3 regions of the Klebsiella quasivariicola genome follow, and region 2 is predicted to be linked to each of the others. Evidence: predicted binding sites of a transcription regulator. Region 2 holds the regulator's gene; each other region holds the start of a gene.
The links. Region 2 encodes Fur, which represses iron uptake genes when iron is present. Its sites were predicted from a motif close to ATAATAATGAGAACNACTATCAA; they were not measured.

Region 1 (10,481 bases), 1.2 Mb from region 2:
ATTATCGAACCCGGTCGGGATCAACGACCTTGCGCGACGGAAATCAGTATAAAAGGATATGTTGAGCTAATAATGTAGAGGGCGTGAAGATTTTGTCACCATTTATAACCGCCTCCTCCGCTTTCATCTGAAATAAAAAAACCGGGTCGCGCTGCACCCGGTTTACTCCTCATCAGCCCCATCAGAAGTGAGTATTAACGCTCACAAAGAAGGTCCGCCCCGATTCGTTATAGGTCTCCGCACCCGCGCCATACAGATAAGCTCCCGTCGTCGCGTTGCCGGTCGTTTGCGCATTCCCTGCCCGGTAGTGGCGGATATCAAACAGGTTATCTATCCCGCTGGTGAAGCTTAGATTTTTGTTCACGTCCCAGGTCGCACTGAAACCGACAATGCTGTATGGGCTGACTTCGTTTAGTTCACTGCCGCTAACCGCCTCGCCTTTGTAATTAAAGCGTTTTGGTTTCTGTCGGCCATACCAGGTAAAGGTGCTCTGCAGGGAGAGATCTTCACGAACCTGCCAGCTCAGCGTCGAGTTCAGGGTAAATTGCGGGATCACTGACAGTCGGTCGCCGGTCGTCTTATTCTTGCTCTGCAGCATCCATGTCAGGTTATTGCTCCAGTTAACCGTCTCCCCCACCGGAAGATTCAGCGTTCCTTCCAGGCCTTCCACTAACGCCTTTGGTACGTTTTCCCACTGATAGATATTGGTGGTACCGTTGCTGGCAGTACCCACCGCCGCATACCCTGACTCAATCTTGTTGTGATAGTCGTTACGGAACCAGGTGATCCCCGCCTGATAGCCATCATGCTTGTATTCAAGACCAATCTCTTTATTAACGCTGGTCTCCGCTTTCAGGTCGCTATTCCCCATCAGATAGCAGGCGGAACTACTGGCGTAACAACCCTGACCGTTGCTATAGAGAATATAGTTCGGGTTCAACTGGTAGAGGTTGGGTGCCTTGTAAGCGCGGGCAATGCCCAGCTTCAGCGTCCAGTCGTCCGTCAGTTCCTGGGACAGGTTCAGTGACGGGCTCCAGTTATTGCCGACGATGCTGTGATGATCGAAGCGCAGCGCGGGGGTCAGCATGGTACTGTCCGTTAGCGCCATGTTATCTTCGGTAAACAGCGAGAAGATCTCGGCGCTGGAGTACGGGCTACGACCAGTAGCCGACACACCGTCGATAGTCCCGTAAGAGAGCGCCTGGGTTGTCGATACGCCATCTTTCATCCGCTGCTGATTCCATTCGGTGCCCAGCGTCAGATTCTGATCGACCCCCAGCGTAAACGGAATATTCACTTCGCTATGTAGCAGGACATCGGCCAGATCGATATCTGAAAACTCGCTACTGGAGAAGATCCCTTCCGTACCGCCCGCCAGCCCTTCATCCATTCGCGAGTTACGGGTGTGTTCGTACTGGGCATAGCTGTTGCTGGTCACGCCATTATCCCAGCCGCCGGTCCATGTTACGCCGTAAGTTTGCCGGTAGAGACGGTTGGTCTCTTTCCCGTACATACTCTTCACCAGCGTACTGGTATTGGTGTTTTGCGTGTCGCCGGCATAGAGATTACCCTGGCGGCTGTAACCGGCCTCAAACTCCAGGGCCTGCATCGGGGCGAACGCCCAGCGCAGCTTACTGTGAATATCTTTGTTCACCACCCCTTCACGTCCGGCGGGATAAGAACCGGCGTAGGAACCGGTACGTTCCGCTTCATGCCCGGCGTTAATATCCTGAGCATCGGCCTGGGTTTTACTCAGATTCCCCCAAAGATTGAAGCTGACACTGTCCGACAGCGGACCATTGAGGCTAAAGTTGGTACGTTTCGTCGCCCCTTCTTTCCGGTGCTGCGGCGCATTCATATAGGTATTCCACGAACCGTGCCATTCAGGCGTGGTCGGCCTGGTCACGATGTTGACAACCCCGCCCATCGCGCCATTACCATAGCGCGCCGCCGCCGGGCCGCGGATCACATCGATATGATCGATCATCTCCGCTGGCACCCAACTGGTATCGCCACGGGAGTCACGATCGCCGCGCCAGCCATACCGCACCGAGTTACGGCTGGTGACCGGTTTACCATCGACCAGCACCAGCGTATTCTCGGGCCCCATGCCACGGATATCAATTTGCCGGTTATTGCCGCGCTGACCGCTGGTGGAGTTGCCGGTCAGGTTTACCCCTGGCTGTGTGCGAATTAACTCCGACACATCGCGGGCGGGGGGATGTTTGCGGATCTCCTCTGCGGTAATGGTCGACACGCCCGGTGCCTGCAGGTTCTGCCTGGCGGCGGTTATGACCATCGTCTCCTCGTGGTTTTCGGCAGTGCTTGCGCTTTCGTCAGGCGTCGATTGTTCGGTCACGTTCTCCGCCGCCTGCAGCGGCACGCTACAGGCGAGCAAAGGAATGACGATCCCCAGCGGGAAGTGAGATGTGTATTTCATAGAATATGCCCTGTTTTCTGATGCTGTCGGGCATAACGCCTTCCCCAATCGAAAAAACAATGGGATAAAACACTCGCCTCAGCGCCGCGCCAGATTTTGGCGCAGGTCAGCCCCTTCCCGGCATTAATGGGAATAAGAAAACAGCGTGAGGCAGAATAAAATTAAGTGCCCTGTTTCATCATTAGAGAAAAAGCGCTGCGCGCTATTCTTTGATAGCGTAATCCAGACAGCGAATAATAAGAGTTATGTGCCGTGTTACGGTAATAAAAATGAGATTCATTATCAAGATGATAATAAGCAATATCACAGAAAAATAAAACACACCTTAACAATCATAAAGTTACCAAAAAGAAAATAGAGAAGAAGAAAGTAAAAATATCATCATTCATTTCTACTTATCATAAAAAAACCACATTTCCGCCATATTATCTCCATAGTTAAATTAAAGATAAAAGCACATTAATAGTAAGCGCTAATATTGGAGAAAACTATTTGTCGGTATCGTTATGTTTTTTCATCCCTTGTCGTGCCCGGCTAACGGCGGCCGTTCTGCTAAAATAATCACATCCCCCTGCGGAGTGTTCCTCCATGAACGCAAACTTGCTATCACGCCGGTTTATCGCCAGGCTTATCTGCCTCGCGACGCTGTTATTCGCCCCTTTCCTGCTTGCGGCGGAGGCGGAAAAAACGCCGCCGTTAGCAAGCGAAGACAATACGCTGTCGATTCACATCGACGATATGCTGCAGCCATGGAAAGGCGATCTGCCCGGCATGACCGAGCGGCGTACCATTCGGGTATTAACCACCTACAGCAAAACCTTCTTTTTTATTGATAAAGGCACTCAGCGCGGAGCAACGCACGACATCTTTATCGCGCTGGAAAACGATCTGAATAAACAGCTGGCGAAGGATAAAAAGCTCAAACAGCGCCACCTGAAGCTGCATATCGTTTTTGTGCCGGTCAGCCGGGATAATCTCTTTATCGCGCTTAATGAAGGTAAAGGCGATATTGCGGCTGCCAATCTGACCATCACGCCCTCGCGGGAAGCCGTGGTCGATTTCGCCCAGCCGCTCTACAGCAACGTGAAAGAATTACTGATCTCCGGGCCGGCATCGCCGAAGGTCGACAGCCTGGAGCTGCTCTCCGGCCAAACCGTCTTTGTTCGCCGCTCCTCCAGCTATTATGACAGCCTGCAGGCGCTGAACGCCCGATTTGCCCGTGAGTCGCGCCCACCGGTGATACTGGAGGCGGCGCCGGAAGCGCTGGAGGATGAAGATCTGCTGGAAATGCTCAACGCCGGACTGGTGCCATTGATCGTCGTCGATCAGCATAAAGCGATGTTCTGGAAACAGGTGTTTCCAAAAATTCAGATCCATGACAACGTGGTGCTGCGCGACGGCGGTAACATTGCGTGGGCGGTACGCAAAGACAGCCCGCAGCTGCTGGCGGTGCTGAACAACTTCGTCAAAAAGAATCGTCAGGGCACCACGCTGGGCAATACCCTCCTGCTGCGTTACCTGAAAAATGCCAGCTATGTCAAAAATGCCGCGGCGAGTAAGGAGCGGCGCAAGTTCCTCGCCATGGTGGAAGTCTTCCGCAAATATGGCGATCGCTACGATGTCGACTGGCTGCTGATGGCGGCCCAGGGATACCAGGAGTCGCGGCTGAACCAGTCGGTGCGAAGCCACGTCGGGGCCGTCGGGGTGATGCAGGTGATGCCCAGCACCGGAAAAGAGCTGAAAGTGGGCGATATTAAACAGCTGGATCCCAACATCCATGCTGGCGTGAAATACATGCGCTGGATGATAGATCGCTACTATGCCGATGAGCCCATGACCCGGCTCGATAAGGCGCTGTTTGCCTTTGCCTCCTATAACGCGGGTCCGGCACGTATCGCCCGCCTGCGCACCATGACTAAACAGCGAGGATTTGACCCGAACGTCTGGTTCGGTAATGTCGAAAATCTGGCGGCAGAAAAAATTGGCGCCGAGACGGTCACCTACGTCAGTAATATCTATAAGTATTACATCGCCTATCGGCTGATCGTCGATGATATGGCCCGCAAACAGCAAGCGACGGCCGTACCGCGGCAGGAGCCGGTGGCGCAGCCAGCCAAACCACAGCCCGGCGTGGCGACGCCCGCCACCGCTAAGGTGCCCGTCATCTGAATCGCTCGTCACCGCTGGTCACCCCCCCCCCCCCCCCTGAAATGACGGTGCAGGAATGAGAAAGAAAAAGCCCCGGCGAAACCGGGGCTTTCTGTTTTTAGCTGCGCAGACAATGCGCTTAAGGCAAGCCTTAGAACGGAATGTCGTCGTCGAAGTCCATCGGCGGTTCGTTAGAAGGCGCTGCCGGCGCCTGCTGCTGCGGACGAGACTGTGCGCCGCCGCTGAACTGGCTGCCGCCCTGCGGCTGCTGAGGCTGACCCCAACCGCCCTGCTGCTGGCCGCCGCCTGCCGGTGCGCCGCCGCCCTGACGGCCGCCCAGCATCTGCATGGTGCCGCCCACGTTCACCACGACTTCGGTGGTGTATTTGTCCTGACCGGATTGATCGGTCCACTTGCGGGTACGCAGCTGGCCTTCAATGTACACCTGAGAGCCTTTGCGCAGATACTCTCCAGCGACTTCTGCCAGTTTGCCGAACAGCACAACGCGGTGCCACTCGGTCTGCTCTTTCATTTCGCCGGTCTGCTTGTCACGCCAGGATTCGGAAGTTGCCAGCGTGAAGTTGGCGACAGCGCCGCCACTTGGCATGTAGCGTACTTCCGGGTCCTGCCCCAGATTACCGACGAGAATCACCTTGTTTACGCCTCTGCTGGCCATGTTCGTGTCTCCTGAATACGTTTCTTAATAGTGTAAACGCGCGAGTGTACCATTTCCACGTAGCATTTTGATAGCTGCGAGGCTGATTCCAGAGATAGCACCCGATAAGACATTGTTGCACACTCCCCCTGAATTTGCATTCCGATACTGTATATTCATTCAGGTTAAATTGTGTCATAATTAGCCGTTTCTGCCGTTTGTCCTTCAAGCAAACCAGGCAATCCGTGTATCTACCTACCGGGAAAGGTGAATGGATAAGATCGAAGTTCGGGGCGCCCGCACCCATAATCTCAAAAACATCAACCTCGTCATCCCGCGCGACAAACTCATTGTCGTCACCGGGCTGTCCGGGTCTGGCAAATCTTCACTCGCTTTCGACACCCTGTATGCCGAAGGCCAGCGTCGCTACGTCGAATCGCTCTCCGCCTATGCGCGACAGTTCCTGTCGCTGATGGAGAAGCCGGACGTCGACCATATCGAAGGGCTGTCGCCGGCGATTTCCATCGAACAGAAATCAACCTCTCACAACCCCCGCTCGACGGTGGGTACCATTACCGAAATTCACGACTACCTGCGTCTGCTGTACGCCCGCGTCGGCGAGCCGCGCTGTCCGGATCACGATGTGCCGCTGGCGGCGCAAACCGTCAGCCAGATGGTCGATAACGTCCTCGCGCAGCCGGAAGGCCTGCGCCTGATGCTGCTGGCGCCTATTATTAAAGAGCGCAAGGGCGAGCACACCAAAACCCTGGAAAACCTCGCCAGTCAGGGCTACATCCGCGCGCGGATCGACGGCGAAGTCTGCGATCTTTCGGATCCGCCGAAGCTGGAGTTGCAGAAGAAGCACACCATTGAGGTGGTGATTGACCGCTTTAAGGTGCGCGACGATCTGGCGCAGCGCCTGGCGGAGTCGTTTGAAACCGCGCTGGAACTCTCCGGCGGGACCGCCGTCGTGGCCAATATGGATGATGAAAAAGCGGAAGAACTGCTGTTTTCCGCTAACTTCGCCTGCCCGATCTGCGGCTACAGCATGCGCGAGCTGGAGCCGCGTCTCTTCTCCTTCAACAACCCGGCGGGCGCCTGCCCGACCTGCGACGGTCTCGGCGTTCAGCAATATTTCGATCCCGACCGCGTGGTGCAGAATCCGGAGCTGTCGCTGGCGGGCGGCGCCATCCGCGGCTGGGATCGGCGTAACTTCTATTACTTCCAGATGCTGAAGTCGCTGGCGGAGCACTATAAATTCGACGTCGAAGCGCCGTGGGGCACCCTCAGCGCCAGCGTGCAGAAAGTGGTGCTGTACGGTTCCGGTAAAGAGAATATTGAATTCAAATACATGAACGACCGCGGCGACACCTCGGTACGCCGCCATCCGTTCGAAGGCGTGCTGCATAACATGGAACGCCGTTACAAAGAGACAGAATCCAGCGCGGTGCGCGAAGAGCTGGCGAAGTTCATCAGCAACCGTCCGTGCGCCAGCTGCGACGGCACGCGTCTGCGTCGCGAAGCGCGCCACGTGTTTGTGGAAAACACGCCGCTGCCGACCATTTCCGATATGAGCATCGGCCACGCGATGGATTTCTTCAACAATCTGAAGCTCTCCGGCCAGCGGGCGAAAATCGCCGAAAAAGTGCTGAAAGAGATTGGCGATCGCCTGAAGTTCCTCGTTAACGTCGGCCTCAACTACCTGACGCTCTCCCGTTCAGCGGAAACGCTTTCCGGCGGCGAAGCCCAGCGTATCCGTCTGGCGAGCCAGATTGGCGCCGGGCTGGTTGGCGTGATGTACGTCCTGGATGAGCCCTCCATCGGCCTGCACCAGCGCGATAACGAACGCCTGCTGGGTACCCTTATCCATCTGCGTAATTTAGGCAACACCGTGATCGTCGTTGAGCATGACGAAGACGCGATTCGCGCCGCCGACCATGTGATCGATATCGGCCCTGGCGCCGGGGTCCACGGCGGCCAGGTGGTAGCGGAAGGGCCGCTGGAGGCCATTATGGCGGTCCCGGAATCCCTGACCGGCCAGTTCATGAGCGGTAAACGCAAAATTGAAGTACCGAAGCAGCGCGTGCCCGCCAACCCGGAGAAAGTCCTCAAGCTGACCGGCGCGCGTGGCAACAACCTGAAAGACGTGACGCTGACCCTGCCTGTCGGCCTGTTTACCTGCATCACCGGCGTCTCCGGCTCGGGTAAATCGACGCTGATCAACGACACCCTGTTCCCGATTGCCCAGCGCCAGCTCAACGGCGCAACCATCGCCGAACCGGCGCCGTATCGCGACATCCAGGGGCTGGAACACTTCGATAAAGTGATTGATATCGACCAGAGCCCGATCGGCCGCACGCCGCGCTCCAACCCGGCAACCTATACCGGGGTGTTTACCCCCGTGCGCGAGCTGTTCGCCGGCGTGCCGGAGTCCCGCTCCCGCGGTTATACGCCGGGGCGCTTTAGCTTTAACGTCCGCGGCGGACGCTGCGAAGCCTGCCAGGGCGACGGAGTGATCAAGGTTGAAATGCACTTCCTGCCGGATATCTACGTGCCGTGCGACCAGTGCAAAGGCAAACGCTATAACCGCGAAACGCTGGAGATTAAGTACAAGGGTAAGACCATCCACGAAGTGCTGGATATGACCATTGAAGAGGCGCGTGAATTCTTTGATGCCGTACCGGCGCTGGCGCGTAAGCTGCAAACCCTGATGGACGTCGGCCTGACCTATATTCGTCTCGGCCAGTCGGCAACCACGCTCTCCGGCGGTGAAGCCCAGCGCGTGAAGCTGGCGCGCGAACTCTCCAAACGCGGAACCGGCCAGACGCTGTATATCCTCGATGAGCCGACCACCGGTCTGCACTTCGCCGATATCCAGCAGTTGCTGGAGGTGCTGCACCAGCTGCGCGATCAGGGCAATACCATCGTGGTGATTGAGCACAACCTTGATGTGATTAAAACCGCGGACTGGATTGTCGATCTCGGCCCGGAAGGCGGCAGCGGCGGCGGCGAAATACTGGTCTCCGGTACACCGGAAACCGTCGCCGAGTGCGAAGCCTCGCACACCGCGCGCTTCCTGAAGCCCATGCTGAAATAATTAGCGGGTAAGCTGCTGCCGGACCGGCTCCGGCAGCATTTTCACCGCCTGCTGGTAAGACGCATCGACCAGGTAATAGATTTGCGAATCCGGCAACGAGCCATCCAGATAGACCGTGCTCCAGTGCGCTTTATTAAGATGCTGGCTGGGCCGGACATCGCGGTGCTGCTGTCGCAGCAGCTCCGCCAGATCCGGGCTCGCCTTCAGCGCGACCGCCGGCCGCTGGTCCTCAACCTCCTTCACCATGGCAAACAGCACGTCTGAGACCTTAATCTGCGTGGCTTTCCAGTCGCTGTGGACGCTCTGCTCTGCTCCCGGTTTCGCCATGCAGTACTGCAATAACTCCGAAATTGTCATCTTTTATTCCCCCATGAGCGTCGCAACGATGCGCCGCGACCCGCCGTGTATCCGATGCTCCCCCAGCCAGATGCCCTGCCAGGTCCCCAGTTTGACGCGCCCGTCCTCGACCGGCAGCATCAGCGACGCGCCAAGCATCGATGATTTGATGTGCGAAGGCATATCATCAGGGCCTTCATAATCATGTTCGTACGGCGCGTTATCCGGCACGGCGTTGAGAAAATACTGCTCCATGTCATACCGAACGGTGGGATCGCAGTTTTCGTTGAGCGTCAGAGAAGCAGAAGTATGCTGGAGCAGGAGGTGCAGCAGGCCGACCTTCACCCCGGCCAACCCGCGGATCTGGCCGAGGATTTCGTCGGTGACCAGATGAAAACCACGGGATTTGGGCCCAAGCGTCAGGGTTTGCTGATACCACATCATCGACTCCTTTTGCGAATGAATCTCTCTAAGTGTGCAGCAATACGTGAAAAGGTAAAACCTTCCCCCCCTGATTTTGCATAAAAAAACGGCAGCGCTGCCGCTGCCGTTTATCCCGTTCAGGCGATCGTCAGTATTCAGAATTGACGATCACTTCTTCACCCAGCGCCCCGGCCATCGGCAGCGGCTTATAAGAGGAGTTGGCGGCCCGCAGCACGCGGATCCCGCGGGCGCCGGCCTCACGGGCGGCGGTGATGTCGTTATCCGAATCGCCGTAGAAAACCTTTATCTGCTTCGCCTGCAGCCACTGGGTCTTGGTGTTCTGGCCCGGCTTATCGCCGGCGAAAATCACCGGATTCATGCTGGCGGCCGGAATGAGGAAATCATCCTGCAGAGTCTTAGAAACGGTTTCTGTTGGGGTCTGGCTGCGGCCGGTGACGAACCAAATGCTATCGCCACGTTTTACATGCATTGCAATCAGCTGGCGCGCGACCTCTTTCGGCATGCTGAATTCATCCCAGCCGTTGTTCATTTTTTCCCAGAACTGCGGGTTTTTCAGGTAATCCTCACTGCCGGGGGAGAAGGTTTTTTGCCCGCGCCAGAAGCCCGGACTGGAGAAGAGGACGGTGTCATCGATATCAAAGCCGACGGCCATCGGCGGCCGCCCCAGCAGGCTGTTCTCGATTTGCGCCACCGAAACCCAGTGGATCGGCGCCTGCTCGGCCAGCTGGGCCACGTTGGTGCCCACCCACAGTGGCTGAGGCGTGGAGGCGCGCGCCACAACGGCGCTGTTCAGCGTGAACAGGAGAGAAGCCGCCGCAAGGGCGAGAGTAAGTTTGCGCATATTTATCCCTAAATCTATCAATCATTATTATTTTTAATAATGTGCATGCTTAGCAACGCCCGGACCTTACCCGCAGGTGGCATGGATGAAAAGCCTTTTTCGCGCAGATGTCATAGAAAAAGAGGATGATCACACTCAGAGGACGCGGTTGCCGCTGCCAGTTGACCGGCAGCGACAATCCACTGGAGAGCGGCTTACATCACCGCAGCAAAGGCTTTCGCCACTTGCTGAACATTACGTGAGTTTAACCCCGCCACGCACATGCGACCGCTGGCGATCAGGTAGACACCAAACTCGTCGCGCAGACGATCCACCTGCGCCGCACTGAAGCCGGTATAGCTGAACATCCCGCGCTGCTTAAGCAGATAATCGACTTTGCTGCCGGGAGCTACCTGCAGCAGTGCGTCGACCAGCGCCTGACGCATAGTCAGAATATGCGCGCGCATGGCGTCCACTTCCGCCTGCCAGGTGGCTTTCAGATCTGCATCGTTCAGCACCGTCGCCACCACCTGCGCGCCAA
Region 2 (10,481 bases):
GTGTTGTAGCGGATCTGCACCCCCATCTGCTCCGCGCTGCGGTAATAGGCATTGACCAGCGCTTTGCCGCCGCCCATAAAAAAGGCGTTGGTGCGGGCAACGTGCAGAGCGCCCGAGAGCGGCGGCTGAAAGTTAACCCCATGCTGGCGCATCCAGTCGCGGCACTGTGACGAGGTACGGATCACCAGCCGGGCCAGCGCTTCGTTGGTGTTCCCCTCGGTGACGCGCAGCAGATCCTGCCAATACTCTTCTTCCGGATAGCTGTCGACCAGCACGTCCTGCGGCGCATCGTGCATACAGCGCAGGTTACGGGTGTGCTGCGAGTTGCCGCCGCGCCACTCCCGCGGCGCCGCCTCCAGCAGCAGCACCGAGGCGCCGGCCTCCCGGGCGGTTAAGGCGGCGCATAGCGCGGCATTGCCGCCGCCAATCACCAGTACATCCACCATTATCGGCTCCCTTACAATTTAATTAATTGTTAAATTTGTAATGGGAATGTAGGCGGTAACGGCGACAGAGCGCTATGGCGTAGTGCTAAAGAGGGGTTTAGTTGGTGTAAAGGGTAGCGCCCGGCCAGCGGCCAGACTCCACCAGCTGACGCATGACTTTGCTCAGTATTACCCGTGCGGCAAGCCCTGCCGGGGTGAGCTCATCATCGGACAGGCTGACCAGAAAGTTGGGGCGACTCAGCACCGGATTGGCGACGCCGATCACTCTTAGCGCCTGATGGTCGAGATGGGAGATGGCGGCCCCGGGCTGAAGAGTGGCGCCCAGTCCGCTGCGCACGGCCTGCATCAGCAGGGCCAGGCCGTCAATCTCCGCCACCACCTCAACGCTGAGATGATGCTGCTGGCAAACCGCCTCCAGCCGGCCGCGCAGGCCGTGGCCCTGGCTTGGCATAATCAGCGGCAGGGTGGCGAGCTGGTCGGGGGTGATATGGTCATCCTGCAGGGGGGCTAACAGCGCATGGCTGCCAATCAGGAACAGGCGCTCTTCCAGCAGCGGTCTGGCGCTCCAGCGCAGGATCTTCTCCTGCTGGAAAACGATAGCAAAATCGAGCTGGCGAGTGTTGATCATCCGTTCCAGATTGCCGGAAAGGCTTTCCACCAGATGCAGGCGCACGTCGGGGTAGCTTTCGCGCATCGCATTGATGAACGGAACGCCGAGAACGGAGGCGGTGCTGGGGGCCATGCCAACGCTGACGTGGCCCGACAGGCGCGCCTCGCGGGCGGCGAGGATGGCATCATCGGCATGGCGCAGCGCCAGCTGCGCCTGGGAGTAGAAAGCAAGGCCCGCGCTGGTGGGCGTGACCCCGCGGGAGGTCCGCTGCAGCAGGCGAATGGCCAGTTCGTTTTCCAGGCGCGCGATCTGCTGGCTAAGCGCCGAGACGCCGATATTGAGATCGAGCGCAGCGCGCCCCATGCTGCCGGTTTCCACAATGCGCACAAAGTAGCGTAGCTGGCGAAGTTCCATATCAACTCTCCGGACAAAGCGGGGACGAGGAAGGTTATCCCAGGGGACTGAGCGGGAAGCGCGGCAGAAGCGCCCATAAAAAAGCCAACCGGCAGGTTGGCTTTTCAGAGCAGACGACGCGGGGAATTACTTTTCCACTGCGTCGTGGGCGTGTTCGTCCTCGCGGCAATCCCCTTCCGCACAGTGACCGTACAGATACAGACTGTGGTTGGTCAGGCGGATGCCGTGACGGGAAGCGATTTCACGCTGGCGCGCTTCAATAGAGTCATCACTGAATTCGATCACTTTGCCGCAGTCGAGGCAGATCAGGTGATCGTGGTGATGCTGCTGGGTCAGTTCGAAAACGGATTTTCCGCCTTCAAAATTATGACGAGTCACGATACCGGCGTCATCAAACTGGTTAAGGACGCGGTAAACGGTCGCCAGACCAATCTCTTCGCCCATGTCGATCAGGCGTTTATATAAGTCTTCCGCACTGACATGATGGTTATCCGGTTCCTGCAGCACTTCGAGGATTTTCAGTCGAGGAAGTGTGACTTTCAGGCCAGCCTTCTTTAATGCGGTATTGTTGTCAGTCATGCGGAATCTGTCCTGTTGCTAAACGATCTACTTCCTTCAACGGAAGTCATACAGAAATTAACCCGACGTAATGCGTCTCATTATAGAACTGCCACTGGTAAATGAAAACTGCAAGCATCAGGCCTGGTTTGCTGTCAAAAACGAGGCACCAGCTACAAACTGCGTCACGTGCCTCGTAGAATCAGAGGACATTGTACAGATATGTGATTAAAAGTTAAAAACTTGTAGCTATTAGTTTGATTGCTTTTGTCTATTAATGCGACGCAACTCAATAGTTACGCCGCTTAATCATCAGGCGTTTTTGATTTCTTCAAGGTGCAGCTCTTCGGCAACCTGCTTCACCCACTTCTCCACGCGCTCGTTGGTCAGCTCCGGCTGGCGGTCTTCATCGATGGCGAGGCCGACGAAGTGGTCGTCATCCGCCAGGCCTTTGGAAGCCTCAAAATGATACCCGGCCGTCGGCCAGTGACCGACGATGGTCGCGCCGCGTGGCTCAATGATGTCGCGGATGGTGCCCAGCGCGTCGCAGAAGTATTCTGCGTAGTCTTCCTGGTCGCCGCAGCCGAACAGCGCCACCAGTTTGCCATTAAAGTCGATCTCTTCCAGCGTCGGGAAGAAGTCGTCCCAGTCACACTGCGCTTCCCCGTAGTACCAGGTCGGGATGCCGAGCAGCAGGATGTCGTGGGCTTCCAGGTCTTCTTTGCTGCTTTTGGCAATGTCGTGAACATCAGCAACATCTTTACCAAGCTGCTTTTGAATCATTTTTGCAATATTTTCGGTGTTGCCGGTGTCGCTGCCAAAAAAGATGCCGATGATTGCCATGAGTAAAATAACCTCTTGAAACTTAAATGATGTGGTAGGGACGCGATGCCCATAGATAACGGCAATCATAGCAGAACAGGCAAGGGCGCGGAAACAGCAATCACGCCCGACTGCACACTCTGCTACATGAATGCGGGTTTTTCGCGGAAAGTTAGACTTTTCCCTGGCTGCGCAGGGCGGTTAATTGCGTCATCAGCATCTCTTCGATGAGATCGCTGCGGCTCATATTACGCGCTTCCGCCAGCTCGTTGAGCGCATCGACCGCATCCGCGTTGAGTTTTAACTCGACGCGCTTCAGCCCGCGCACTTTATCGCGTTTCAGCTGATTACGTTTGTTGATGCGCAGTTGTTCATCGCGCGACAGCGGATTGGTTTTCGGTCTTCCCGGGCGACGCTCGTTTGCGAACAAATCTAATGTCGTACGGTCCGTTTGTTCTTTTGCCATGATTCTGAGTGACTTCGGGGAAACAAGCAGCCGGGCTCTAGCCGGCGCAGATAGCGCGCCATCATACATCAGGCGAACGGCTGCGCCAACGACCGCGGGCATTCTGCGGCGCGGTCGGGCATATTTTAGCCAATCAGACGGCGATGCTCATCAGGTAACGACGGATCGCGCGTAATACCGCCTCGGGTTTCTCGGCATGGACCCAGTGTCCGGCGCCGGCGATGACGTGGGCCCGCGCCTGCGGGAACTGGGCCAGCAGCGCTTCACGGTAGGCATCGGTCACATAGGGCGAGTTGCCGCCGGGAATAAACTGCGTCGGGTGTGGCCAGGCCGGAATGGTTTCCCAGCCGACAATATGCGGATACTGGTCCCACAGCACCGGCACGTTGAAGCGCCAGTCGCCGTCGACGAAGGATTTCAGCAGGAACTGAATTACCCCTTCCTCCTGCAGATGCTCGCGCATCACCTGCGCTGCCTGCCGGCGGGTGCTGGCGGCGGATTCGCTGACGGCGCGGATAGCGGCGAAGATCTCATCATGGCGGCGTACGTGATAATCCACCGGCGCGATATCGATCGCCACCAGTCCGCTGATGCGTTCCGGCGCCAGGGCGGTGAGCGCCATCACCGCTTTGCCGCCCATCGAATGGCCGATAAAGGTGGCGCGCTCAATCTGGTGCGCGTCAAGCGTATCGAGCAGATCCTGCGCCATGGCGGGGTAGGTCATCTCTGGCGACCGCGGCGATAATCCGTGGTTGCGCATATCGACCTGCACAATATCGTGGTCGGCGATCAGGTCGCGGGCGAGGATGCCCAGGTTGTCCAGGCTGCCAAACAGACCGTGGACCAGCACGATCGGGGAGTGGTTGTGCGAATTCTGTGCAGATTGCGCTCGGCTATTTAATTTCATGGCAAAGTTCTTTTTTTCGCTCCGTCGGGTTAGGGTATTATGTTGGACATTCTGCCATCCGGCTGCAAGACCCAGAAGTTTTCTGAGTTTTACCGCCATCCTGGTTTGACGCTATCCGCGGTTGGGATTTGTACTTATAATCCCAACGATTTGTATTCAGAAAAGATATCGCACTGGATTAAGATGAAAACAATTGAAGTTGATGATGAACTCTATCGCTATATTGCCAGCCACACTCTGCATATCGGCGAGAGCGCATCCGACATTTTACGGCGCATGCTGAAATTTTCCGCCGTTTCCCAACCGGCTACACCGGTCAGCAAAGCCGCGCCGGCACTGGTGCCAGCGCCTGCCGTTGAGGTGAAAGCCGCTAACCCGGTGAAAGATAAAGTCCGCGCCATGCGCGAGCTGCTGTTATCTGATGAATACGCCGAGCAGAAGCGTGCGGTGAACCGTTTTATGCTGGTGTTGACGACCCTCTACTCCCTGGACAGTCAGGCATTTGCTGAGGCCACCGAGTCTCTGCATGGCCGCACGCGCGTCTACTTCGCGGAAGATGCGCGTACGCTGCTGAAAAGCGGCAACCAGACCAAACCGAAACAGGTTCCTGGTACCCCGTGGTGGGTTATCACCAATACCAATACCGGCCGTAAATGCAGCATGATCGAGCACATCATGCAGTCGATGCAGTTCCCTGCGGAGCTGATTGAGAAGGTTTGCGGCACGATCTAGTTTTTTAACATTTGCACCAGAAGGATCAGGCAATGGCAATCGATAAACGTGCGGGGCAGCCTGCGCAACAGAGTGATTTGATTAACGTCGCCCAACTGACTGCTCAGTACTATGTGCTGAAGCCTGAAGTCGGTAATGCGGAGCATGCGGTAAAATTCGGTACCTCTGGCCATCGCGGTAGCGCGGCGCGCCACAACTTCAACGAACCGCATATCCTGGCCATCGCCCAGGCCATTGCGGAAGATCGTGCGAAGAACGGGATCACCGGGCCGTGCTATGTCGGCAAAGATACCCACGCCCTTTCCGAGCCGGCGTTTATCTCGGTGCTGGAAGTGTTAACCGCCAACGGCGTTGACGTGATCGTGCAGGAAAACAACGGTTTCACCCCGACGCCGGCGGTTTCCAACGCGATTCTGGTGCATAACAAAAAAGGCGGTCCGCTGGCGGACGGCATTGTGATCACCCCGTCACATAACCCGCCGGAAGATGGTGGTATCAAGTACAACCCGCCAAACGGCGGCCCGGCGGATACCAACGTCACCAAAGTGGTGGAAAACCGCGCCAACGAACTGCTGGCCGCCGGCCTGCAGGGCGTGAAACGCATTTCTCTGGACGCGGCGCTGGCTTCTGGCCACGTTAAAGAACAGGATCTGGTGCAGCCGTTCATCGAAGGCCTGGCGGATATCGTCGACATGGCGGCGATCCAGAAAGCCGGCCTGACGCTGGGCGTCGATCCGCTGGGCGGGTCCGGTATCGAATACTGGAAACGCATTGGCGAGCACTACAAGCTCAATCTGACCATTGTCAACGATCAGGTGGATCAGACCTTCCGCTTTATGCACCTCGATAAAGACGGCGCCATCCGTATGGACTGCTCCTCGGAGTGTGCGATGGCGGGCCTGCTGGCGCTGCGCGATAAGTTCGACCTGGCGTTTGCTAACGATCCGGATTACGACCGTCACGGGATTGTCACCCCGGCCGGGCTGATGAACCCGAACCACTACCTGGCGGTGGCGATTAACTACCTGTTCCAGCATCGTCCGCAGTGGGGCAAAGAGGTGGCAGTCGGTAAAACGCTGGTCTCCTCCGCGATGATTGACCGCGTGGTGAACGATCTGGGCCGCAAGCTGGTGGAAGTGCCGGTGGGCTTTAAGTGGTTCGTTGACGGCCTGTTCGACGGCAGCTTCGGCTTCGGCGGCGAAGAGAGCGCCGGGGCCTCCTTCCTGCGCTTCGACGGCACGCCGTGGTCGACCGATAAAGACGGCATCATCATGTGCCTGCTGGCGGCGGAAATCACCGCCGTCACCGGGAAAAACCCGCAGGAGCATTACAACGAGCTGGCGGAACGCTTCGGTGCGCCGAGCTATAACCGTCTGCAGGCTTCCGCGACCTCCGCGCAGAAAGCGGCGCTGTCCAAGCTCTCTCCGGAAATGGTCAGCGCCGATACGCTGGCGGGCGATCCGATCACTGCCCGTCTGACCGCGGCGCCGGGCAACGGGGCGGCGATTGGCGGTCTGAAGGTGATGACCGACAACGGCTGGTTCGCGGCGCGTCCGTCAGGCACCGAAGATGCCTACAAGATCTACTGCGAAAGCTTCCTCGGCGAAGAACATCGCAAGCTGATTGAAAAAGAAGCGGTAGAGATTGTCAGTGAAGTGCTGAAGAACGCGTAACTACGCACTACTCTCAGGCCCCTTGCGGGCCTGATTTTTTTCGCAAGGATAGCGATGAAAATACAACGGAAGTCCCTGTTTTTGTTCTGGGCGTGGATGGATCTCTTTTTCGTCCTGCAATTCTTATGGTGGAATATTTCCCACCGCCGTCTCCCTTTCTACGACGACATGCTGGCGTATCTTCAGCTGTTGCACACCTGGGGCTCCGCGGCGGTCTGGCTCTATCCGCTGAATGTTCTGCTGATTATCAGCATCCCGCTGTCGATGATCCTTTTTTTCCGCCAGAGCCGCTATGCGCTGTGGCTGGCCTGGGGGCAGGCGCCGCTCAGGCTGGTGTTTATGCAGCCTTCGCTGTCGCTGGGTCTGTGGCTGATTCAGGCTGCCGGCGTCAGGCATGTAGCGATCCTGGCCGGTTTTCTGCTGCTCTCTGAAGGGCTGAAAATCGCCAGCCTCTGGTACTGCAGAGGCGGGGCTCAGGGCATAAAGCGATAGCCAATGCCGGTTTCGGTCAGCAAATGCTGCGGCCGTGCCGGATCGACCTCCAGCTTTTGCCGCAGATGACCCATATAGATCCGCAGATAGTGGCTGTGCTCCACGGCGTTAGGCCCCCACACCTGATTCAGCAGCTGGCGCTGGGTAAGCACTTTGCCGGGATTATTCAACAGCGCCGCCAGCAGACGAAACTCGATAGGCGTCAGGTGGATCTCTTCGCTGCCGCGCAGAATGCGGCGGGCGGGGATATTGACCTCCAGGTCGGCGAAGCGCACCACCGGCTCATCGGCCTGCGCCGCGCCGTGGCGACGCAGCGCGACGCGCAGGCGGGCCTGCAGCTCGCCGATGCCAAAGGGTTTACTTAAGTAGTCATCGGCGCCGGCATCCAGGGCGGCGATTTTGTCATGCTCTTCGCTACGCGCTGACAGGACGATAATCGGTATCTGACTCCACTGACGCAGGTCGCGAATAAAATCGATGCCGTCACCATCCGGCAGGCCCAGATCGAGGATCGCGAGGTCGGGCTTACGGGTGGCGGCTTCAATGAGACCACGCTGCAGGGTTTCCGCTTCAAATACGCGCATGCCGTCGGCTTCCAGCGCGGTGCGCAGAAAGCGACGGATAGCGTGTTCATCTTCGATAATCAGAACGTTAATCACAATTCCTCAGGTAACTCTTCCAGTTCAGGGGGCGCTTCTCCCGGGAGTGTAACACGGAAAGAGGCGCCGCCCTCGGGCCGGTTGCTGGCGGAAATGGTCCCGCCGTGGACGTCGACGATGGCCTGACAGATGGCAAGGCCCAGCCCGACGCCGGGGATCGCCGACTCTTTGTTGCCGCGGGCGAATTTATCAAAGATAGCCTGTTCCTGGCCTGCCGGGATCCCCGGACCGTTATCCCAGACCTCCAGCGACAGCTGTTTGGCGTCCGCTTCGGCGCGGATACCGATGTCCGCCCGGCCCCCGGCATACTTATGGGCATTTTCCAGCAGGTTGATCAGCACCCGCTCGAACAGCGGCCCGTCGACATGCACCAGCTGGAGGGGATCGGGTAAATCCAGCTGAATATGCTGGCCGCCGAGGCTTGGCTCGAGCATGCGCAGCGCGCTGCCGACCACTTCCTCCAGCGTCAGCCACTCCTTATGCAGATTAAAGCCGCCGGACTGGATCCGCGCCATATCCAACAGGTTGTTCACCAGCCGGGTGGTGTTGAGCACATGCTGGCGGATTTCGTTGGCCTGCGGGGCATGTTTTGAACCTTCGCTGGCCAGATCGAGGGTCAGAATTTCCGCCTGGCCAAACAGCACGGTTAGCGGAGTACGCAGATCGTGCGACAGGGCGGCGAGCAGCGAGTTACGCAGGCTTTCCCGCTCGCTGGTCAGACGGGCCTGCTCTTCGCTGGCGGTCAGGGTGAGGCGCTCCAGGGCGCTGGCCACCAGCAGGGTAAAGGTCTCCAGCAGCCGCTGCTGCTCCGGGATCATCAGCTGGCGCAGATTCTCCGGTTCCACCACCAGTAGTCCCCAGGTGCGGGCGGCGCTCTTCAGGGGCAAGATCTGATACGGCACGCCGGGCAGGGTATCGGTGCCGGCGCCGGCAGGTTGGCCCTTATCAAAGCTCCAGCGGGCGATGGCATCATCCCACGGGGTCAGCCCTGGCTGGTGGGTTAAGGGCAGCAGTTTTCCCTGGGCGTCCGGGAGCAGCAGCTGGCTGCGGGCCTGAAAGGTAGAGGCGATAAACCGCTCGCTGGTGGTGGCGATATCCTGCTGGCTGCGACCCACCGCCAGCGCTTTAGACATCTCATACAGGTGGCGGGTACGGCGTTCACGGTAGCGCGCCACCCGCGCCTGGTAGCGCACGCCGGCGGTGAGGTTACCGATAAGCAGACCCACGGTGAGCATCACGCCGAAGGTGAGCAGATACTGGACATCCGACACCGCCAGCGTCCCGCGCGGGGCGACAAAAAAGAGATCGAAGCTGATAACGTTGATCACCGTCGCCAGCACCGACGGCCAGCGGCCATAGACCAGGGCGATGATTACCACTCCCAGCAGATAGAGCATCACCAGATTGGCGGCTTCGAAGGCCATCAACCACTGCATGGCTACCAGGGTAATGATGGCGCATAGCGCCACCGCCACCGCGCAGCCCTGCAGCTGCAGGCGCCACTTCTCCAGCGCTGTACGGCTGTCGTTGGCCCGCGCAGGGAGAGGGGACGGTTTTTCATCGAGGGCGATCACCACCAGATCGAGGTCCGGCGCATGGCGAGCCAGACGGTCGGCGAAACCGCTGCGATCCCACCAGCGGCGCTTGCGCTGGCGGCCGATGACGATTTTGCCGAGGTTATGCTCGCGGGCGTAATGGAGGACCGCTTTCTCTTCCGACGGATCGGAGAGGGTGGCGGTTTCGGCGCCCAGCTCCTGGGCCAGACGCAGCGCGGCGAGAATAGCCCGTCGCCGGGCTTCCGGCAGCCGGTGCAGGGAAGGGGTCTCGACGTACACCGCATGCCAGACGCTGCCCAGGCGGGCGGCGAGCCGGGCGGCGGCGCGCACCAGCTTTTCGCTGCCGGTGTTGTGCCCGATACAGAGCAGGATCGCATCGCGGGTGTGCCAGACTTTCTCCTGGCCCTGACGGTCGCGCCAGGCGCGCATCTGCTCATCGACGCGATCGGCGGTGCGGCGCAGGGCCAGTTCGCGCAGCGCAATCAGATTGCCCTTGCGGAAAAAGTTTTCGATAGCGCGCTCAGCCTGGCCGCCGATATAGACTTTGCCCTCATTGAGCCGCTGGCGCAGATCGTCCGGGGGGAGGTCCACCAGCACCACGTCGTCCGCGGCGTCAAAGAAGGGGTCGGGGACGGTCTCCCGCACCTGCACGCCGGTGATCCCGCTGACGACGTCATTCAGGCTTTCCAGATGCTGGACGTTAACGGTGGTAAAGACATCAATCCCGGCCTCCAGCAGTTCATCCACGTCCTGCCAGCGCTTTGGGTGGCGGGAGCCGGGCGCGTTGCTGTGCGCCAGCTCATCCACCAGAATCAGCGCCGGACGGCGGGCGAGGGCGGCGTCGAGATCGAACTCATAGACGTACCGCCCGCGATGAGCGAGCCGCCGCGGCGGCAGGGTGCTCAGGCCCTCCAGCATCGCGGCGGTCTCTTTTCGGCCGTGGGTCTCCGCCACGCCAATCAGAATATCCAGCCCCTGGGCGCGCAGCCGCTGCGCTTCCGCCAGCATCGCCCAGGTTTTCCCCACTCCGGCACAGGCGCCGAAGAACACTTTCAGTTTGCCGCGATGCGGGGCGGCGGTGTGCTGCAGCAGGCGGTCAGGGTCCGGGCGCAGCGGCTCGTCACTCATTTACTTATCCTTCAGGGC
Region 3 (10,481 bases), 110 kb from region 2:
TGCCGCTGGACACTGGCTATCCGGACGACCGCCTGCGGATGATGCTGGAAGACGCCCGGCCGTCGCTGCTGATCGCCTCGGAGGATCAGCTGGCCCGCTTCAGCGATATCCCGGGGCTGGAAAGCCTCTGCTACCAGCAGCCGCTGGCCGCCGGTGATGAGGCGCCGCTGGCGCTGTCAAAACCGGACCATACCGCCTACATCATCTTTACCTCCGGCTCCACCGGGCGGCCGAAAGGGGTGATGGTCGGCCAGACCGCCATCGTCAACCGCCTGCTGTGGATGCAGGATCGCTATCCGTTATCTGCCGACGACGTGGTGGCGCAGAAAACGCCGTGCAGTTTCGACGTGTCGGTGTGGGAGTTCTGGTGGCCGTTTATCGCCGGCGCGCAGCTGGTGATGGCCGAGCCGGAGGCGCACCGCGACCCGCAGGCGATGCAGCAGTTTTTCGCCCGCTACGGCGTGACCACCACCCACTTTGTGCCCTCGATGCTGGCGGCGTTTGTCGCCTCGCTGGATGGCGACAGCGTCGCCGCCTGCCGCACGCTGCGACGGGTCTTCTGCAGCGGCGAAGCGCTACCGACGGAATTGTGCCGCGACTGGGAGCGCTTAACCGGCGCGCCGCTGCATAACCTGTACGGCCCGACGGAAGCGGCGGTGGATGTCAGCTGGTATCCGGCCTGCGGGCCTGAGCTGGCAGCCGTGACTGGCAGCAGCGTGCCGATTGGCTGGCCGGTGTGGAACACCGGGCTGCGCATTCTCGATGCCGCGATGCGCCCGGTGCCGCCGGGGGTGGCGGGGGATCTTTATCTTACCGGCATCCAGCTGGCGCAGGGCTATCTCGGACGTCCGGACCTCACCGCCAGCCGCTTTATCGCCGATCCGTTTGCCCCCGGCGAGCGGATGTATCGCACCGGCGATGTGGCGCGCTGGCTGACGAACGGCGCGGTGGAGTACCTTGGCCGCAGCGACGACCAGCTGAAGATCCGCGGGCAGCGCATCGAGCTTGGCGAGATTGATCGGGTGATGTCGGCCCTGCCGGACGTGGCGCAGGCGTTGAGCCACGCCTGCGTCTTCAATCAGGCGGCGGCGACCGGCGGCGATGCCCGGCAGCTAGTGGGCTATCTGGTCTCTGACTCCGGCCTGCCGCTGGATACCGCGGCGCTGAGAGCGCGGCTGGCGGAACAGCTGCCGCCGCATATGGTGCCGGTGGTGCTGATGCAGCTCGCTGAGCTGCCGCTGAGCGCCAACGGCAAACTGGACCGCAAAGCGCTGCCGCTGCCGACCCTCGGCGGGGAGCGCAGCGGCCGGCCGCCGGAGCCCGGGATGGAAACCCTTGTCGCCGCGGCCTTTAGCCAGCTGCTGGGCTGCGAGGTGAACGATATCGACGCCGATTTCTTCGCCCTTGGCGGCCATTCGCTGCTGGCGATGCGCCTGGCGGCGCAGCTCAGCCGCCAGCTGGCGCGGCAGGTGACCCCGGGGCAGGTGATGGTGGCCTCGACGGTGGGCAAACTGAGCGCGCTGCTGGCTGCCGATCTCAGCGATGAGCAGGCCCGGCGCCTGGGGCTGGATACGCTTCTGCCGCTGCGCGAGAGCGACGGCCCGACGCTGTTCTGCTTCCATCCCGCCTCCGGCTTTGCCTGGCAGTTCAGCGTGCTGGCGCGCTATCTCAGCCCGCGCTGGTCGATAACCGGGATTCAGTCGCCGCGTCCGCAGGGGCCGATGGCCAGCGCCGCCAGCCTCGATGAGGTGTGCGAGCACCATCTGCGCACGCTGCTGGCGCAGCAGCCTCACGGCCCTTATTACCTGTTCGGGTATTCGCTGGGCGGCACCTTAGCCCAGGGGATTGCCGCCCGTTTGCGCCAGCGCGGCGAAGCGGTGGCCTTCCTCGGCCTGCTGGATACCTGGCCGCCGGAGACGCAAAACTGGGCGGAGAAAGAGGCTAACGGGCTGGATCCCGAGGTACTGGCGGAGATTGACCGCGAGCGCGAGGCGTTCCTCGCCGCCCAGCAAGGGCAAGCCTCCGGCGAGCTGTTCAGCGCTATCGAAGGTAACTATGCCGATGCGGTGCGGCTGTTAACCACCGCCCACAGCGCGTCGTTTGACGGCAAGGCGACGCTGTTCGTGGCGGAGAAGACGCGGCAGGCGGGGATGGATCCGCAGGTCGTATGGGGCCCGTGGGTGGGGGAACTGGAGGTGTTCAGCCAGAACTGCGCCCACGTCGACATCATCTCCCCGCAGGCCTTTGAAGCCATCGGCCCGGTGGTCAGGGAGATTCTGGGGTAACGGTTGAGTTCGGGCTACAGCAGGTAGCCCGGCTCAGCGTAGCGCAAGCCGGGGAAAGGGGAGATTACCGGCGGCCCAGCGGCACCACCAGCGGCGTATGCGCCACCGGATCCTCAATGATCGTGCAGCGCAGGCCGTAAATCCGTTCAATCAGATCCGCCGTAACGATCTCCTTTGGCGCCCCCTCGGCGACGATCCTGCCGTCGCGCAGGGCGATCAGGTGGGTGGCGTAGCGGCAGGCCTGGTTAAGATCGTGCAGCACTGCCGCCAGGGTATAACCCTTCTCGCGATTCAGCTCGCTCAACAGCTCCAGCAGGTCGATCTGATGGCTGATGTCCAGCCAGGTGGTCGGCTCATCCAACAGCATAATCGCCGTCTCCTGGGCCAGCACCATCGCAATCCACGCCCGCTGCCGCTGGCCGCCGGAAAGCGTGTCGACGCTCTGCAGCGCCAGATCGCTGATCCCGGTCGCCCGCATCGCCTTGTTCACCGCCTCTTCATCTTCTTTGCGCCAGCGGGTAAACAGCGGCTGGTGCGGATAGCGCCCGCGGGCCACCAGCTCCTGCACCGTGATATCGCCAGGGGTGGTGGCATTCTGCGCCAGCAGCCCGATGCGGCGGGCAACCTCTTTACTGGCGTACTGCTGGATCTGCGCGCCGTCGAGCCAGACGTGGCCGCTGGCGGGCGTCATCAGGCGACTGAGGGTGCGCAATAGCGTCGACTTGCCGCAGCCGTTGGGGCCGATAATGGCGGTGAAGTGACCGTCAGGGATGGTCACGTTCAGCGACTCGGCGATGGTCTTGTTCCCGTAGGCCAGGGTTAACTGCTCGCCGCGCAAACGGGAGGGGACAGCACTCATTTTTTGCGGGACTCCTGAATCAACAATGCAATAAGGTAAATACCGCCGAGGCTGACGGTTAACACGCCAACCGGCAGCTGCCACGGCATAAACAGCCGTTGGGCGCCGTAATCGGCCAGCGCCAGCAGCAGCGCGCCGCACAGGGCCGACTGGGTCAGTCCCCAGCGGGCCGTGCCGCTCAGGCGGCGGGCGATATGCGGCGCCACCAGCGCGATAAATGAGATCGGCCCGGCCAGCGCCGTCGAGGCGGCGGTGAGCACCACCGCCACCAGCATCAGCAGCAGGCGCGAACGCTCGACCTGCACCCCCAGCGCGCAGGCGGTATCGTCGCCCATCTCCAGCAGCCGCATCCGGCGAACCAGCAGGGCGCTGCCCACCAGCATCAACAGGATCAGCGGCGCCGACGGCCAGGTTTTACCCCAGGTCAGGCCATTAAGCGATCCGGCGTTCCACAGGCCCGCAGAAAGGGCGGTCTCCAGCGAGGCGCGCAGCAGCAGCCAGGTGTTGAATGCCACCAGCATGGCGCGCACGCCGATGCCGATAATGATCAGGCGGAAGGTTTCGATCCCGTTGCGCCAGGCCAGCAGCCAGACCACCAGCGAGGTCAGCACCCCGCCGGCCATCGCCGCCAGGGCGATCGCCGTCAGGTTCTGGCCGAAGAGGACCATTGCCACCAGCACGCCGCTCCAGGCGCCGGTGTTAAAGCCCATCACGTCCGGGCTGCCGAGCGGGTTACGGGTCAGCGACTGGAAAATGGCGCCGCTGACGCCGAGCGCGGCGCCGATGAGCAGCGCCATTAACACCCGCGGCAGCCGCCATTCGTTCACCACCATCGCGACGTTGCGCGGCGCATCGCCGAACAGCGCCGAGAACACCTGGTCAATCGTCAGGGGCACCGGGCCTTGCGCCAGCCCGAGCAGAGAAATCAGCAGGCTGGCGGCCATCAGCAGCAGACAGCTGGCTATCAGGCGGCGGGACGGAGCAATCACAGTCCACCTCCCCGCGGCTGGCGGCGCACCAGCCAGATCAGCACCGGCGCGCCGAGAAAGGCGCTCACCACCGATACCCGCAGTTCGCCGGGCACCAGCAGGCGGCCAATCACGTCGGCAAACAGCAGCAGGGCCGGGGTGGCGAGCAGGGTGACCGGCAGCGACCAGCGATGATCGGCCCCCACCAGCCAGCGCGCCATATGCGGCATCATCAGGCCGATAAAGGCGATGGGGCCGACGACGGCGGTGGCGCTGCCGCACAGGACGGTGATGACGATCAGGCCGATCAGCTGGGTGCGGGCGACGCGGCTGCCGAGGGCGGTGGCGGTATCGTTGCCCAGGCTCAGGCTGTTCAGCGCCCGGCTCAGCAGCAGAGCGGCGATCCCCGCCACGACTACCGGCAGCAGGACAATTTTCAGCGTTTGCAGGGTGCGGATATCCAGCGAACCGGCCTGCCAGAAGCGTAGCTGATCGTAGACGTCCGGGTTGAGCAGGGCGATGCCGTTGGACAGCCCCTCGAGTACCGCCGCAAGGGCGACCCCGGCGAGAGTGAGGCGCACCGGGCTCAGCTGACCGCCGCCCTGGCTGCCGGTAAAGGCTACCAGCAGCGAGGCGCAGAGCGCGCCGCAGAACGCCAGCAGCAGCTGCTCCTGCGGGGAAGTGATCCCGAACAGCGCCGCGCCGAGGACGATGGCGAAGCTGGCGCCGGAGTTGACCCCCAGCAGGCCGGGGTCGGCCAGCGGGTTGCGGGTGAGCGTCTGCATCAGCGCGCCGGCGAGGCCGAGGGCGACGCCGGCCAGCAGACCGGCCAGAGTGCGCGGCAGGCGCGCGTCCAGCACGATAGTGCAGTCGGCGCTTTGACAGGTTCCGCTGAAGGCGGTGAATACCGTGCCGATCGGCAACGATTTGGCGCCGATGGTCAGGCTAAGCGCGGCGGCTAAGGCGAGTAATAGCAACAATCCGGGCACGGCGACAGAGCGTACCGCGGTCGTAGAAAACGACATAACTGACATCCCTGATATGATAATGATAGTAATTATCGTTATCGATTTTATTCAGCTATGGTAGCATGACCCACAGTAAAAAGGGTATTAAAAATAACGACAAGGCGCTGTAATGAACCGACAATCCTGGCTGCTCAATCTCAGCCTGCTGAAAACTCACCCGGCGTTTCGCGCCGTTTTTATCGCTCGCTTTATCTCTATTCTGTCGCTTGGCCTGCTGGGCGTGGCCATCCCGGTGCAGATCCAGATGATGACCCATTCGACCTGGCAGGTCGGGTTGTCGGTGACCTTGACCGGCGCGTCGATGTTTGTTGGCCTGATGGTGGGGGGCGTACTGGCTGACCGCTATGAGCGCAAACGCCTGATCCTGCTGGCGCGCGGCACCTGCGGCGTGGGCTTTGTCGGCCTGTGTCTGAACGCCCTGTTGCCGGAGCCGTCGCTGGCGGCGATCTACCTGCTGGGGATTTGGGACGGGTTCTTCGCCTCGTTGGGGGTGACCGCGCTGCTGGCGGCGACGCCGGCGCTGGTGGGGCGGGAAAACCTGATGCAGGCCGGGGCCATCACCATGTTGACGGTGCGCCTTGGCTCGGTGATTTCGCCGATGATCGGCGGCCTGCTGCTGGCCACCGGCGGCGTGGCCTGGAACTTCGGCCTGGCGGCGGCGGGGACCTTTATCACCACCTTAACCCTGCTGCGTCTGCCGCAGCTGCCGCCGCCTCCGCAGCCGCGTGAGCATCCGCTGCGCTCCCTGCTGGCGGGGCTGACCTTCCTCTGCCAGAGCCCGCTTATCGGCGGGATTGCGCTGCTCGGTGGTCTGCTGACCATGGCCAGCGCGGTGCGGGTGCTCTATCCGGCGCTGGCCGACGGCTGGCAGATGTCGGCCGGACAGATTGGCCTGCTGTACGCTGCGATCCCGCTCGGGGCGGCGCTGGGGGCGTTGACCAGCGGCCAGCTGGCCCAGACGGTGCGGCCAGGCGCGCTGATGCTGGCGACCACGGTGGGATCGTTTATCGCCATTGCGCTGTTCAGCCTGATGCCGCACTGGGCGTTGGGTGCGCTGTGCCTGGCGCTGTTTGGCTGGCTGAGCGCTATTAGCTCGCTGCTGCAGTACACCCTGATCCAGACCCAGACGCCGGAACATATGCTTGGACGGATTAACGGCCTGTGGACCGCGCAAAACGTCACCGGCGACGCCATCGGCGCGGCGCTGCTCGGCGGCTTAGGGGCGGTGATGACCCCGGCGGCATCCGCCAGCGCCAGCGGCTGGGCGCTGGCGCTCGTCGGTGTGCTGCTGGTGGGGCTGCTACGCGAACTGCGCCGTTTCCAGCGCCCGGAAATCGTCAATGAAAGTTAAGTAGGGTGCGCTTGCCCGGTGGCGGCTGCGCCTTACCGGGCCTGGGGTATGGCAGGCCGGTGCAAGCTCAGTAGGCCGGGCAAGCGCCGCGCCGCCCGGCAAAGAGTTCAGGCCGCGTAGCTGTTCTGATGGCACAGCCCGCGTTAGCCGAACAGGCTGGAGAGACGCTGGAGCACCAGCAGGGCGCTGTAGTAGTCAAGGCGGAAGGTCTCGGTGCCCAGCGGGTAGACGCGTTTGCCTTCGACCGCCGGGAGATGCGCCAGCAGCGGATTAGCGTAGATAGCATCCACATCTTTCTGGTCGCCGGCGAACAGGAACAGGCTCTGACCGTTCAGACCGGCCGCGAGGTTCTCCCCGCCCAGCTGCACGATATCGTGGCGTTTGCCCTGGCTGTGGCTGGCGGGCAGGCCGCCCGGCAGCGTCGCCAGGCTAAAGCCCAGCTGTTCAAGCATCTGCCCCTGAGCCGATGCCGGCGTCCAGATATTGGCGTTGTGCGCGGCGGCGGTATAGACCAGGGCGGTCACCGGCTGCGGCGGCAGTTTCATTTTTTCTTTTAACGAAACGAGCTGTTTATTGAAGTCGGCAATGCGCGCGCTGGCCTGCTGCTCATGGCCGGTGATCTGCCCCAGCTGGGTGAGCAGGGTTTGCCAGCTTTTATCGTCATAGTTGATGACCAGCGTCGGGGCGATCGTTTTGAGCTGATCGTAAAGCGGCAGGGCGGAGTCGCCGCCGGTCGCGCTCACCAGGATCAGATCCGGCATCTGGGCGGCCACCGCTTCGGCGCTCGGTTCGCCGATGTACAGCCGCGCCAGCTTACGGGCTTTGGCGACCTCGCTCCACTGGCGCAGAAAGCCCTGATTATCTGCCACGCGGTTGTTCGGGGTGGTGGCGCCGCTGGCGACCACCGGCGCGTCAATCGCCAGTAGCGAGCCGGTGAGGGTCACGCTGGTGGAGACAATGCGCAGCGGCTGGCTCGGCAGGGTGTGGGTCCCGTAGCTGTCGGTGACCTGGCGCGGCCAGTCCGCCGCCTGGGCTGAGGTAATTCCTAAAAGCAACAGCATGCCGGTCAGCGCACCGCGGCGGCAGAAAGAAAAGAAGTTCACGTCATCGCATCCTGATTTGAAAGGTGATAAATGCGTCTCATTTTCAACTTTGTGCCAGCAGGATGCAAGCCAAAGTGGCGGCGCCATGACGTAACGCGGTTGACATGGCGGGCAATACCTTTTAGGTTAGCCAACCAAAATATAAATGATAATTATTCTTAATATCTTTATCGTTTTTGGAGGATGATATGGAAACGTCACTGGCTGAGGATGTAAAGAAACCGACCCGGACCCTGTCGCCGGACAGCTTCTTCTTTATGTCGCCGTACCGCAGTTTTACCACTTCAGGCTGCTTCCGTCGCTTCTCACAGCCCGCCGTTGGCGGCGATGCGCTGAACGGCGAGTTCCAGCAGCAGATGGCCGCCGCCTTTGCCGAGGCCCGGGCGGCGGGGATCCGCAAGCCGGTGATGGTCGGGGCTATCCCGTTCGACACCTGTCAGCCTTCCGAGCTCTATATCCCCGAGCGCTGGGAAGCGTTCTCTCGCCCGGAAAAGCAGCGTTCCGCCCGCTATGCCGCGCCGCTGGAGGCGATGGAGGTGGTGGAGCGTCGGGAGATCCCGGAGCAGGACGAGTTTCTGGCGATGGTAGAACGCGCCGCCGCGCTGACCGCCACCCCGGAAGTCGACAAAGTGGTGCTATCACGGCTTATCGATATTACCACCCGCGACCGCGTCGACAGCGGCGCGCTGATGGAGCGACTGATCGCCCAGAACCCCGCCAGCTTTAACTTCCACGTGCCGCTCTCCGACGGCGGCGTGCTGCTGGGCGCCAGTCCGGAGCTGCTGCTGCGTAAAGAAGGACAGCGCTTCAGCTCGTTACCGCTGGCCGGCTCCGCCCGTCGTCAGCCGGACGATGTGCTGGACCGCGAAGCAGGCAACAAACTACTGGCGTCCGGCAAAGATCGTCACGAACACGAGCTGGTGACCCAGGCGATGAAGAGCGTGCTTGGCCCGCGCAGCAGCCAGCTGTCGCTGCCGGAGTCGCCGCAGCTGATTACCACCCCGACGCTCTGGCATCTGGCGACGCCGATCGAAGGTACAGCGCTGGCGGAAGAAAACGCCATGTCGCTGGCCTGTCTGCTGCACCCGACCCCGGCGCTGAGCGGCTTCCCGCACCAGGCGGCGAAGCGCCTGATCGCCGAGCTCGAACCCTTCGATCGCCAGCTGTTCGGCGGCATCGTTGGCTGGTGCGACGATGAAGGCAACGGTGAGTGGGTGGTGACCATCCGCTGTGCGCGTCTGCAGCAGCGTACGCTGCGCCTGTTTGCCGGCGCGGGTATCGTCCCGGCCTCTTCGCCGCTGGGCGAATGGCGCGAAACCGGCGTCAAACTGACCACCATGCTTAACGTATTTGGCTTGAATTAAGAGGCAAGGATGATTGCATTTACCCGTTGGCCGGAAGCGTTCGCGTCCCGCTATCGTCAAAAAGGCTACTGGCAGGATCTGCCGTTAACCAATCTGCTTACCCGTCATGCGGACAATGACGCCGTGGCGATTATCGATGGCGAGCGGCAGATTAGCTACCGCCAGTTTAATCAACTGGTGGACAATCTTGCCTGCTCGCTGCAGCGCCAGGGACTGAAGCGCGGGGAAACCGCGCTGGTGCAGCTGGGCAACGTCGCCGAGTTTTACATCACCTTCTTTGCTCTGCTGCGCATCGGCGTCGCGCCGGTGAACGCGCTGTTCAGCCATCAGCGCAGCGAGCTTAACGCCTACGCCGCACAGATTAAACCGGCGCTGCTGATTGCCGATCGTGAGCACGCGCTGTTTGCCGATGATAGTTTCCTCCACGCGTTTATCGCGGAGCATCCTTCTCTGCGCGTCGCGCTGCTGCGTAACGACGGCGGCGAGCGCGATCTGGCGACGGAGATTAACCGCCCGGCGGATAACTTTGTCGCCAATCCAACCCCTGCCGACGAAGTGGCCTTTTTCCAGCTCTCCGGCGGCAGCACCGGGACGCCGAAGCTGATCCCGCGCACCCATAACGATTACGACTACAGTATCCGGCGCAGCAACGAGATCTGCGGGATCAACGCGGAGACGCGCTACCTCAACGCGCTGCCGGCGGCGCATAACTATGCGATGAGTTCCCCGGGTTCGCTCGGTGTCTTCCTCGCCGGCGGCCGGGTGATCCTCGCCGCCGACCCGAGCGCCACCCTCTGTTTCCCGCTGATTGAACAACACCAGATCAACGTCGCGTCGCTGGTGCCGCCGGCGGTCAGCCTGTGGCTGCAGGCGATCCATGAATGGGGCGGCAACGCGCAACTGCAATCGCTGGAGCTGCTGCAGGTCGGCGGCGCACGCCTGTCGGCGACCCTCGCCGCGCGCATTCCGGCGGAAATCGGCTGCCAGCTGCAGCAGGTGTTCGGCATGGCGGAGGGGCTGGTGAATTACACCCGCCTTAACGACAGCCCGGAGCGAATTATCAATACCCAGGGCTGTCCGATGTGCCCGGACGATGAAGTGTGGGTAGCGGATGCCGACGGCAACCCGCTGCCGCGCGGCGAAGTGGGCCGTCTGATGACCCGCGGCCCTTATACCTTCCGCGGCTACTACAACAGCCCGCAGCATAACGCGGAAGCCTTTGACGCCGAGGGGTTTTATTGCTCCGGCGATCTGATTTCGATCGACGAAGACGGGTATATCACCGTCCAGGGCCGGGAAAAAGATCAGATCAACCGCGGCGGCGAGAAGATCGCCGCTGAAGAGATCGAAAACCTGCTGCTGCGCCATGAGGCGGTGATCCACGCCGCGCTGGTCAGCATCGAAGACAATCTGCTGGGCGAGAAAAGCTGCGCTTATCTGGTGGTGACCTCGCCGCTGCGCGCCGTCGCCGTGCGCCGCTTCCTGCGCGAGCAGGGGGTGGCGGAATTTAAACTGCCGGACCG

Region 1: a site for Fur is predicted at 2,704-2,726, ahead of B8P98_RS25995 (TonB-dependent siderophore receptor). Genes of this name have one in related genera too.
Region 3: a site for Fur is predicted at 5,154-5,176, ahead of fepD (Fe(3+)-siderophore ABC transporter permease). Genes of this name have one in related genera too.

Annotation. Positions count from the first base shown of each region.
Region 1 is NZ_CP022823.1:5,165,056-5,175,536, forward strand. It holds gene B8P98_RS25995 (TonB-dependent siderophore receptor) at 182-2,440, opposite strand; gene B8P98_RS26000 (MltF family protein) at 3,029-4,609, shown strand; gene ssb1 (single-stranded DNA-binding protein SSB1) at 4,740-5,264, opposite strand; gene uvrA (excinuclease ABC subunit UvrA) at 5,515-8,340, shown strand; gene B8P98_RS26015 (MmcQ/YjbR family DNA-binding protein) at 8,341-8,697, opposite strand; gene B8P98_RS26020 (secondary thiamine-phosphate synthase enzyme YjbQ) at 8,701-9,117, opposite strand; gene aphA (acid phosphatase AphA) at 9,248-9,961, opposite strand; gene tyrB (aromatic amino acid transaminase) at 10,156-10,481, opposite strand, start outside.
Region 2 is NZ_CP022823.1:3,974,055-3,984,535, reverse strand. It holds gene tcuA (FAD-dependent tricarballylate dehydrogenase TcuA) at 1-446, opposite strand, end outside; gene tcuR (tricarballylate utilization LysR family transcriptional regulator TcuR) at 544-1,470, opposite strand; gene fur (ferric iron uptake transcriptional regulator) at 1,597-2,049, opposite strand; gene fldA (flavodoxin FldA) at 2,341-2,871, opposite strand; gene ybfE (LexA regulated protein) at 3,023-3,316, opposite strand; gene ybfF (esterase) at 3,450-4,223, opposite strand; gene seqA (replication initiation negative regulator SeqA) at 4,407-4,955, shown strand; gene pgm (phosphoglucomutase (alpha-D-glucose-1,6-bisphosphate-dependent)) at 4,988-6,628, shown strand; gene B8P98_RS20100 (hypothetical protein) at 6,683-7,120, shown strand; gene kdpE (two-component system response regulator KdpE) at 7,102-7,779, opposite strand; gene kdpD (two-component system sensor histidine kinase KdpD) at 7,776-10,463, opposite strand; gene kdpC (potassium-transporting ATPase subunit KdpC) at 10,464-10,481, opposite strand, start outside.
Region 3 is NZ_CP022823.1:4,083,424-4,093,904, reverse strand. It holds gene entF (enterobactin non-ribosomal peptide synthetase EntF) at 1-2,285, shown strand, start outside; gene fepC (iron-enterobactin ABC transporter ATP-binding protein) at 2,350-3,144, opposite strand; gene fepG (iron-enterobactin ABC transporter permease) at 3,141-4,133, opposite strand; gene fepD (Fe(3+)-siderophore ABC transporter permease) at 4,130-5,137, opposite strand; gene entS (enterobactin transporter EntS) at 5,250-6,491, shown strand; gene fepB (Fe2+-enterobactin ABC transporter substrate-binding protein) at 6,635-7,594, opposite strand; gene entC (isochorismate synthase EntC) at 7,783-8,958, shown strand; gene entE ((2,3-dihydroxybenzoyl)adenylate synthase EntE) at 8,968-10,481, shown strand, end outside.